Regions from separate parts of the Trinickia sp. EG282A genome, predicted to be linked through region 1. Evidence: predicted binding sites of a transcription regulator. Region 1 holds the regulator's gene; each other region holds the start of a gene.
The links. Region 1 encodes LexA, which represses DNA repair genes until DNA is damaged. Its sites were predicted from a motif close to ACTGTATNNNNATACAGT; they were not measured.

Region 1 (3,273 bases):
CGATCGCATCGACGAGGCGCTTGCCGGGAAACGGGTACCGCACGAGAACCCAGGCGACGAGCAGGCCGAAGACCCCGTTCACGAGGGCCGCGATCGCGCCGGCGCCGAACGTCAGCCGATAAGAGGCCAGCACGCGCGGGGAAGCCACGGCCGCGACGAACTGCGTCCAGTCGAGCGTCGAGGCCTTCAGGAACGCGGCCGCGAGCGGGATCAACACCACCAGGCCCAGGTAAGCCAGCGTGATGCCTAGCGTCATGCCGAAGCCGGGCAATACGCCGGGCCTGCGAAAAGCGAACATCGTCGATGCCTTTCAGTCGTTGAGCTTCAGTGAGGCTGATAAATCGAGTCGAACGTGCCGCCGTCGGCGAAATGCACCTTCTGGGCATTGGCCCAGCCGCCGAAGGCCGTGTCGACCGTGTAGAGCTTCAGCTTCGGAAACTTCGCCGTGAGCTCGGCAGGCACGTTCGCCGATCGCGGCCGGTAGAAGTTGGCCGCGGCGATCTTTTGTCCCTCGTCGCTGTAGAGGAAGCGCAAATAGGCTTCGGCCACTTTGCGCGTCCCCCGTTTATCGACGACCCCGTCGACGACGGCGACGGGTGGTTCCGCGAGAATGCTCACTGACGGAACGACGATCTCGAACTTGTCCGCGCCGAATTCCTTCTGCGCGAGAAATGCCTCGTTCTCCCATGCGATCAGAACGTCGCCCAGCTCGCGCTGCACGAAGCTCGTCGTGGCGCCGCGCGCGCCGGAATCGAGCACGCCGGCATTGCGATAAAGCTGCGCGACGAAGTCTTTCGCCTTCTGCTCGTTGCCGCCCGGACGGTTGACCGCGTAGACCCACGCGGCGAGGTAGTTCCAGCGCGCGCCGCCGGAAGTTTTCGGATTCGGCGTGACAATCGAAACGCCGGGCTTCACGAGATCGTCCCAGTCCTTGATGCGCTTCGGATTGCCGTGCCGCACGAGAAAGACGATCGTCGAGGTGTATGGCGCCGCGTTGTTGGGCAGACGCTTTTGCCAGTCACGCGCGAGGAGCCCCTTACTCGCCAGCGCATCGATGTCGTAGGCGAGCGCCAGCGTGACGACGTCGGCCTGCAGTCCCGCGAGGACCGAGCGCGCCTGCGCGCCCGAGCCGCCATGGGACTGACGAATCGAGACGCCCTCGCCCGTGCTCGCTTTCCATTGCTCGGCGAATGCCTTGTCGACTGCCTGATAGAGCTCGCGGGTGGGATCGTAGGAAACGTTCAGCAGCGTAGTCTCCGCTTGCGCCTCGGCGGCAAACCCCAACATCGCCGCGGCCGCGCCGGCCACCATGCCGCCAAGCAGGCGCCGCCGCTTGCCCGACCACTCGCTTCCCCTTTCCACCATTTCTTCTGACTCCTGGCCGCATTGCATCAATTTTGAATGACGAGCTAGTCTAGCCACGCGCCCTTATGATCCAAACGAAGGATTTCGAATTCCTTTATATGAAAAACAGATAAGAAGGTCGCGGCGGCGCGAAGGCGTCGTCCAAAAAAGGGGGACGTGCCACTTGTGTTCCGCCGAATACTGTATAAAAATACAGACACCTGTCTATTCATACAGTGTCGCCATGACCAAACTCACCGCACGACAGCAGCAGGTATTCGATTTGATCCGCCAGTCGATCGAGCAGAGCGGGTACCCGCCAACGCGAGCCGAGATCGCCGCGGCACTCGGCTTCAGCTCGGCGAATTCGGCGGAGGAGCATCTGCGCGCACTCGCTCGAAAAGGGGTGATCGAGCTGGCGGCGGGCGCTTCGCGAGGAATTCGGCTGCTGGCGTCGGACGATGCGCCGCGGCAGCTGACGCTCCCGCATGCGGCATTGATGCAGCTCTCGCTGCCGCTCGTCGGCCGCGTCGCGGCAGGCAGCCCGATCCTCGCGCAGGAGCACATCTCGCAACATTACGCATGCGATCCCGCGCTCTTTTCGAGCAAGCCCGACTACCTGCTAAAAGTGCGAGGGCTTTCGATGCGCGACGCGGGAATCCTAGACGGCGATCTGCTCGCCGTGCAAAAGCGAACCGAGGCGAAAGACGGCCAGATCGTCGTAGCCCGCCTCGGGGACGACGTCACCGTCAAGCGCTTCAAGCGCCGGTCGAACGGCGTCGAGCTGATTGCGGAGAATCCCGACTACGAAAATATTTTCGTCCAGGCCGGCAGCGCGGAGTTCGCGCTCGAAGGCATCGCCGTCGGCCTCATCCGTCCCACCGAATTCTGAACGCCCAAGGGAATTACCATGGACCGCCTCGCCCGCCTCATGCCGTTTCGCCGCTTCGGCCGCCTGCGCCACTTGCGCAGTCTGGTGCCATGTCCGCCGCTCGAAGCGGCGCCCGCAGCGGATGCGAGCCGGCACAGCACGCTTGCCCTCGACGAGCGGCCCTCATCGATGCCGGCTTTCGCGCGTGTCTCGCTCAACAGCGCGTTACATGCTCAACCGGCGCAGCGGGCGCCGGTACGGGTCTATCATGGCGCGTCGCGCGTGATTCTCGTCGGCACGATCGACGCCGTTTGCCGAATGATCGACCGCTGTATCGACGAAGAACGCGCAGGGATGCGCGCGGCGCGGCTCGGCTGATACCGCCGCGCGATTTCGTTGGGGAAGGGCGCGACTTCGAGAGTCAGCCGGACATTCGGTCATCGAGCGACGCCAGGACCGGGAAACGTTTTGCCACATCGCCGGTCCATCGGGTTTCGCTCTGCTTACTCAAGGAAATGCGCCCAGTGACGACAAATGACAGACCCAATCGTGCACGCGGCAAGCCGCTCGCCGCCGTCGCGATCGTAATCGCGGCGATTGTCGTATTCGCCATCCTCGCGTACATCTACGCCACCCCCTACCTCGTTCTCGACCGCTTGAAGCAAGCCGCCGATGCACGCGATGCCGAAACGGTCGACCGCTACGTCGACTATCCGGCGCTGCGTGCGAGCCTCAAGCAGCAGTTGTCGCAATTGCTGTCCCGACGCGTGGAATCGCAAAAGCGCGAGCATCCGCTCGCCGCATTCGGCGCACTCGTAGGCATGGCGTTGATTGGTCCGCTCGTCGACAACTATGCGACGCCTGAAGGCGTCGCAGCGCTACTGAACGGCATGCCGCCGCGCGGCGAGCCGAGCGAGGCGCTCTCGCCGCCCGCTCCGCCAACGGCACCGTCCGCTGGTAAGTCCGCTGCCGCGCCCGCTGCGCCGCCGTCGAGCCAAGCGACCCCAGCGCCGGCAGAGAACGCCCCGGCTGCGCCGAAGCGCGTCGGAGCACACTAT
Region 2 (3,273 bases), on a different contig from region 1:
CTGGATGATCGTCGCGCGCGAGAACCCGCGCCCGGCCAGAAAGCGCGCTTGCTTCGCACGTTCTGCCGGCGTCTGCGGCAATTGTCCGTACTTCTTGCGCCAAACCGCTTGTGCACGCGAGAGTTCCGTTTCTCGCAGCTGAGCGCCGACCGCTTCGATCAACGCATCGTCGACGTCATGGCGACGCAACTCGCCGACGATCCGGTTCGCGCCCATCCGAGATGCACGGCGATGAACGACGCTTTCCGCGAACCGCGCGTCCGATAGCCACCCTTCCCGCTCGAGCGAATCGATCAATGCGTCGATCGATTCGTGCTCTTCGGCGAACGGCGCCAGCTTGCGAGCGAGTTCGCCACGGCTATATTCGCGCCTCGATAGATATGCTAGCGCTCGGCCTTTGAGCGAGCGCCCCGGTCGAGCAGGCCGCTCGCGAACCGTTGCGCCCGCCGCATCGCGGTCCTTGCCCGCCACCGACGCTTACTCCTCTTCGTCGGCTACTTCTGCGCCAGCGCCCGCCGCGGTTGGCATTGTATTGACGCCGAGCGATTCGCGAATGCGATTTTCGATTTCACGGGCGATATCAGGGTTCTCGCGCAGGAATTCGCGCGCATTGTCCTTGCCCTGGCCGATTCGTTCGCCGTTGTAGCTGTACCAGGCACCTGCTTTGTCGACGATCTTCGCCTGCACGCCGAGGTCGATGATTTCCCCTTGGCGCGAGATGCCTTCGCCATAGAGGATATCGAAGATCGCTTCGCGGAACGGCGGCGACACCTTGTTCTTGACGACCTTCACGCGCGTTTCGTTGCCGATCACTTCGTCATTCTTCTTGATCGAGCCGATGCGGCGAATATCGAGCCGCACCGACGCGTAGAATTTCAGCGCGTTGCCGCCCGTCGTCGTTTCCGGATTGCCGAACATCACGCCGATCTTCATGCGGATCTGGTTGATGAAGATGACGAGGCAGTTCGTCCGCTTGATCGTGCCGGTGAGCTTGCGCAGCGCCTGCGACATCAGGCGTGCCTGCAGCCCGGGGAGCGCATCGCCCATTTCTCCTTCGATTTCGGCTTTCGGCACGAGCGCCGCCACCGAGTCAATCACGATCATGTCGATCGAGCCCGAGCGCACGAGCGCATCGGCGATCTCGAGCGCCTGCTCGCCCGTATCGGGCTGCGAGACCAGCAGATCGGAAACATTCACGCCGAGTTTGGCCGCATATTGAATATCGAGCGCATGCTCGGCATCGATGAATGCCGCCGTGCCGCCGAGCTTCTGCATTTCCGCAATGACTTGCAGCGTCAGCGTGGTCTTACCCGACGATTCCGGACCGTAGATCTCCACCACACGCCCGCGCGGCAGGCCACCCACGCCGAGTGCGATATCGAGGCCGAGCGAGCCCGTCGAAACCACCTGAATATCCTGGGCCACTTCGCCATCGCCGAGCCGCATGACCGACCCCTTGCCGAACTGCTTCTCGATCTGCGCAAGCGCGGCGGCGAGCGCCTTGCTCTTTTCCGCAGTCAGTCCAGCCGAGCCTTTCTTGCTTTCTTCCATGAATCGTCCTTTGCTATGATGAGCAGCGTCTCTCGGCGGGCGGCCGACGCCGAGGAAAGGGTCGCGCGGTAGCCCTGGGAAACGCAGACACTGTATAAAAAAACAGGGTTCTTTGCAAGCCCGACGCGTTGCGGATTTGCGTTGCGACAACGAGCGCAGCACGGCGAGACGGGGAAAGCCGCCGGGACGCGGAGCACCGGATTGGAGACAACGGCGCATCGGGCCATCCCGCCCGCGCCTCTCGCGCACCATGCGAATACTCATTGCCGAAGACGACAGCATACTCGCGGACGGCCTCGTCCGATCACTCCGCCAATCGGGCTATGCCGTCGATCATGTGAAGGGCGGCAGCGAAGCCGACGCGGCGCTCTCGATGCAGACGTTCGATCTCCTGATCCTCGATCTCGGCCTGCCACGCATGTCGGGTCTCGAGGTCCTGCGCCGGCTGCGCGCGCGCAATTCGAACCTGCCCGTGCTGATTCTCACGGCCGCCGACAGCGTCGACGAGCGCGTGAAAGGGCTCGACCTCGGCGCCGACGACTACATGGCCAAGCCGTTTCACCTGAACGAGCTCGAGGCCCGCGTCCGGGCGCTGACGCGGCGCGGCATGGGCGGCGGGCCGACCGTCGTGCGGCACGGCTCGCTCGCGTTCGATCAGGTCGGCCGCGTCGCTTATGTCAACGATCAGGTGGTCGAGCTTTCCGCGCGCGAGCTCGGCGTGCTGGAAGTGCTGCTCCAGCGAATCGGTCGGCTGGTGTCGAAAGAGCAGCTCGTCGACCATCTTTGCGAATGGGGCGAGGAAGTCAGCAACAACGCGATCGAAGTCTACGTGCATCGGCTGCGCAAGAAAATCGAGCCGAGCGGCGTGCGTATCATTACTGTGCGCGGGCTCGGCTACTGCCTCGAAAAGCCCGCAGCCACCGGCCCGGGGCCGGGGCCGGGGCCGAGTTCGACGGCCGATGTCAGCGCTGCGGCGATCGCGCCCCCGCCCGCGAAGTAGGCAAACCGTGGCCTCGCCCGTTTCCTCGGAGGACGGCGGCACGCCGCGGCCGGTGGGGCCGTCCGACCCGATACGCAAAGCTGCGCCCGCTATCGCGTCGTCTCCCACGCCGTCTTCCTCGACCGCCCCCGCCCGCGCTGCAACGAGCCACGGCGGCCGAGACGATCCGTTCCTGCCGGCCGACGAAGCCGATGCCCCGGAGCCGGGGCGCCCGCGCTCGCTCTTCGGCGAAATTCTCGACTGGATGCTCGCGCCGCTGCTGCTGCTGTGGCCGATGAGCATCGCGGTGACCTATCTCGTCGCCAAGACACTCGCGAACGGCCCGTTCGACCGTGCGCTCGAAACCGACGTCTATGTGCTCGCGCGTCAGATCCATCCCGTGAATGGCGTGGCCGAGCTGTCGCTGCCCGATGCCGCGCGTGACTTTCTCTCGGGCGACAACCCCGACAAGGTGTTCTATCAAGTGCTGGGCGCGCGCGGCGAGCTTGTCGCCGGCGTGCCCGACATGCCGTCGCCGGCCGATGACGATCGTCCGCACCCGGGTATCGTCGAGTTTCGCGATGCGCAACTCCATGGCGATGACATTCGTGTTGCCTATACGACCGTCGAGGTTCCCACCGCGCCGGGCGGGCAAAGCGTGCTCGTCCAGGTCGGCGAGACGCTCGACAAGCGCAGCGCGCTCGCCAACGACATCATCAAAGGCGTGATCCTGCCGCAGTTCG
Region 3 (3,273 bases), on a different contig from region 1:
GCGCCGTTTACGTCTATTCGGGCATTCGCAATGAGCCGCTCGAGTGGACGCCGACCGTGCTCGAGCTGAAAGCCGCGGCTGAGGCGGTAACGTCCGCGATCTTCAACAGTGTGCTCCTGAACCGATACCGGAGCGGAGACGACAGCATGGGCTGGCACGCCGATCGAGAGCCGGAGCTCGGGGAAGAGCCGGTCATTGCTTCAGTCAGTCTCGGTGCGGCGCGCCGGTTCGATCTGCGACATAACGCAACAGGGGCGATGCGCAGTTTCCAGCTGACGAGCGGCAGTCTTCTCGTCATGCGCGGGCGCACGCAGGCGGAGTGGCGGCACAGAGTGCCGAAGGCGCCGGGTCTCGTCGGCGAAAGGATCAATTTGACGTTCCGATTCGTCACGCCGCGCTGAGCGATCGAGTCGGCCGGCCCGTTCCGCGCCGTTCGCCCGCGGCAGCGCGAATTTCTTAGAAAAATTATAAGAAGTTTATGCGCATAACGAGCGCGAGGATGAAGGGCTGTTCGCGCGGTTGCCGCGCTACAAAAGAAAGCGGCCCGCCGACGCAGTGTCGAGCGGGCCTAAGAGGGTTGGCCTCGAGATAGCCAAGGCCGACTATACCAATCGCAACGCGCCGTGGGGCGTTTCGTAACGAACCGTAAAAAGATTTCCGCCTTCGGCGCGTCGACGGGGCAAGGCTGCCTCGTCGGCGACCCAACCCGAACGCTTCAACGCTGAAACGGAAATACGCTGTTTTCGGGCCGAGTCGTTTTCCTCTCGACGGCTTGCAGCCGCCATAGCCCGCCCATCGGCGAATGCTTGCTTGTGCACGACCATTCGGCAGCGCCTTGCGCGGCAGCCACTCCTCGATCACGGTCGACACGCAGGCCGCTCAATGTGCATACCGGAGTATCCACGCTATGCGGGAAAAGTTTGATGACGCCATTTTCGTCACGGACGTCCCCCCAAGCGGGGAGGTCGATCCCGTCGTGGGATTCTCTTGACCAGACATGTTCTTCTGTATCGAGCCACAACACGGCGTAATCGTGATTGACGGTAGGATCGGGGCCGTTTATCAGAATCGTGAGTCTCATTGAATTTCGCTCCAGAGGGATGGTACTGCTGGACTCCTCGCTCTGCTGTTTGTGTTCGCCTTGCCTGCTTTTATGCGGTCCGCTGATTGCAAGGTGAGAGATACCACTTTAGGCAACTTCCACCGCGGATGCCACTATCTGGTGCCTAGGGTGTTCCCTCGTGGCCTGCTCGTACCTGGTTGGGTGTCGCATTGCTGATCATGCGCGTTCTCATTTCCCGTGCGATGCGGCTCTTTGACGCAGCAGCCGGAAGGACCGGCTAGGCTTGAAGAACGCGGATAGTAATTAGGAGTCCGAAGTAAAAAATGGAGTGAAGCGAGGAGGGACGCTGAGCGAAGTTCGCGTCATCAATTTCATTAGTAGAGCTAACGATTCATGGATGGACGGCCAATGTACTTGGCTATCCCTGCAATGAGCCGCTGGCGTTGCACAGGGTCTCCTCTCCGAGGCAGCTAAAAAGTGACTGTTCGGATCGCCGCGAAAGCGTGTAGGATACTGTATATGCATACAGGTTTATCATACTTCACCTATCCCCCGATGTCTGTCGCGATCATTCATCCTGAGGACGTGCATCCGTCCCTTTGGCGCGCTTCCCAGCTGGCTCGGGGCGGTATGCGCACGATCGATACGGGCTACGCCGCGCTTTCGGCCGAGTTGCCCGGCGGCGGTTGGCCGCTCGGGGCGCTCGTGGATTTGCTGATCCAGCAGCCGGGAGTGGGCGAGATGAGGCTTTTGCGTCCGGCGCTCATCGCGCTTGCCAAGCGCCCGCTTGCGCTCGTGCAGCCGCCCCATCTCGTCAATGCACCTGCATTCGCTTATCTGGGCGTGCCGCTCGAACAGCTGTTTCAAGTGCGCGCGCCGAAAACGGCGGACGCGCTCTGGTCGGCCGAGCAGATATTGCGAGCGGGCACTTGTGGGGCGCTTTTGCTCTGGGCGTCGCACGTGCCGACGGCCTCCTTACGGCGGCTGCATCTCGCGGCCCAGTCGTCCGAGACATTGTTCGTCATGATGAGGCCGCTTACGACCGCCGAAGGCGCTTCACCGGCTCTGCTGCGGCTGGCGGTACGGCCGCAAGGGGAGGGCATCAGCGTCGAAATCGTGAAACGACGAGGACCGACGCGTGCCGAGCCCGTATCGATTCCTCTGCAACCCAGTCCCATTTTGTTCAGCCGTCATGCGCGTATTTCTCGCCGTCAAGCTGCACCGGCTCGAATTGGAAGTGTTCCGGCCGAAGTGGTGGCCTGAGCCGGCATCGGGTGCGGTCGTGTTCGAGAAGGAGAAAGTCGCCGTCGCTGACGATGCGGCGCGCGCGGCGGGCGTGCGTTCCGGGATGCGGCGCGGCGGCGTGCTGACGCTCGCACCCGGCGCCGAACTCTACGAGCGCGATATGATGAAGGAAGCATCGGCGCAGCACGAAGTCGCAACGGCATTGATGCGGTTCTCGCCGGAAGTCGGCATGACCCGGGATGCGACGATCGTGCTCGACGTGAGCGCGAGTCTGCGGCTTTTCGGCGGTATCTTGCGGTTGTGCCGGCAAGTGCGCGGCGTCCTCGGCGATCTGGGGCTCAGTGCGCGCGTGAGCGCCGCGCCCACGGGGCAAAGCGCATGGCTGCTTGCTCAGCAGGGCAGGCGGCGTTTTCTGAAAATGCGCTCGCTGGAACGGGCGCTTTCCGCACTGCCGTTCATCATGGTGCCTGAGTTGCAGCCATTCGCCGACTGGTTCATCGGGCTTGGTTGCGACACGATTGCCGACGTGCGCCGTCTGCCGCGCGCCGGCCTTCAACGTCGTTGCGGCGCCAGCGTGCTCGAGTCGCTCGATCGTGCGTTCGGCATCGCTCCCGAGATTTTCGACTGGCTGGTGCCACCGCCGACATTTGCCGCGCGTCTCGAGTTACCCGATCGCGTCGAGCATGCCGACGGCATACTGTTCGCCGCGCGCCGTCTTGTCGCACAGTTGTGCGGCTGGCTCGTCGCCCGGCAACTCTCGCTATCGGCGGCGACATTTTTCCTCGAGCACGAACGAGGCCGGACGGCGATTCCTCCAACGATGCTCGATATCGCCCTTGGCGAGCCGACGTGGCGAGAGGATCATTTGATCCGGCTGCTCAAGGAGCGGCTTGGGCGGTTGGAATTGGCCGCATCGGTGATTGCACTTCGCCTCGAAGCGACTGACGTGGCTCCCGCCGCACCGG

Region 2: a site for LexA is predicted at 1,641-1,658, ahead of recA (recombinase RecA). Genes of this name have one in related genera too.
Region 3: a site for LexA is predicted at 1,576-1,593, ahead of imuA (translesion DNA synthesis-associated protein ImuA). Genes of this name have one in related genera too.

The regions. Positions count from the first base shown of each region.
Region 1 covers NZ_JBFRCC010000003.1:163,922-167,194, forward strand. Annotated here, with positions in the region: gene cysT (sulfate ABC transporter permease subunit CysT) at 1-298, opposite strand, end outside; gene AB4Y31_RS15165 (sulfate ABC transporter substrate-binding protein) at 325-1,365, opposite strand; gene lexA (transcriptional repressor LexA) at 1,589-2,236, shown strand; gene AB4Y31_RS15175 (hypothetical protein) at 2,255-2,593, shown strand; gene AB4Y31_RS15180 (DUF2939 domain-containing protein) at 2,731-3,273, shown strand, end outside.
Region 2 covers NZ_JBFRCC010000002.1:897,001-900,273, reverse strand. Annotated here, with positions in the region: partial or broken gene recX (recombination regulator RecX) at 1-453, opposite strand, end outside; gene recA (recombinase RecA) at 478-1,551, opposite strand; gene AB4Y31_RS12000 (response regulator) at 1,802-2,551, shown strand; gene AB4Y31_RS11995 (sensor histidine kinase N-terminal domain-containing protein) at 2,559-3,273, shown strand, end outside.
Region 3 covers NZ_JBFRCC010000006.1:4,450-7,722, forward strand. Annotated here, with positions in the region: gene AB4Y31_RS26505 (alpha-ketoglutarate-dependent dioxygenase AlkB) at 1-401, shown strand, start outside; gene AB4Y31_RS26510 (DUF3564 family protein) at 716-1,081, opposite strand; gene imuA (translesion DNA synthesis-associated protein ImuA) at 1,619-2,326, shown strand; gene AB4Y31_RS26520 (DNA polymerase Y family protein) at 2,256-3,273, shown strand, end outside.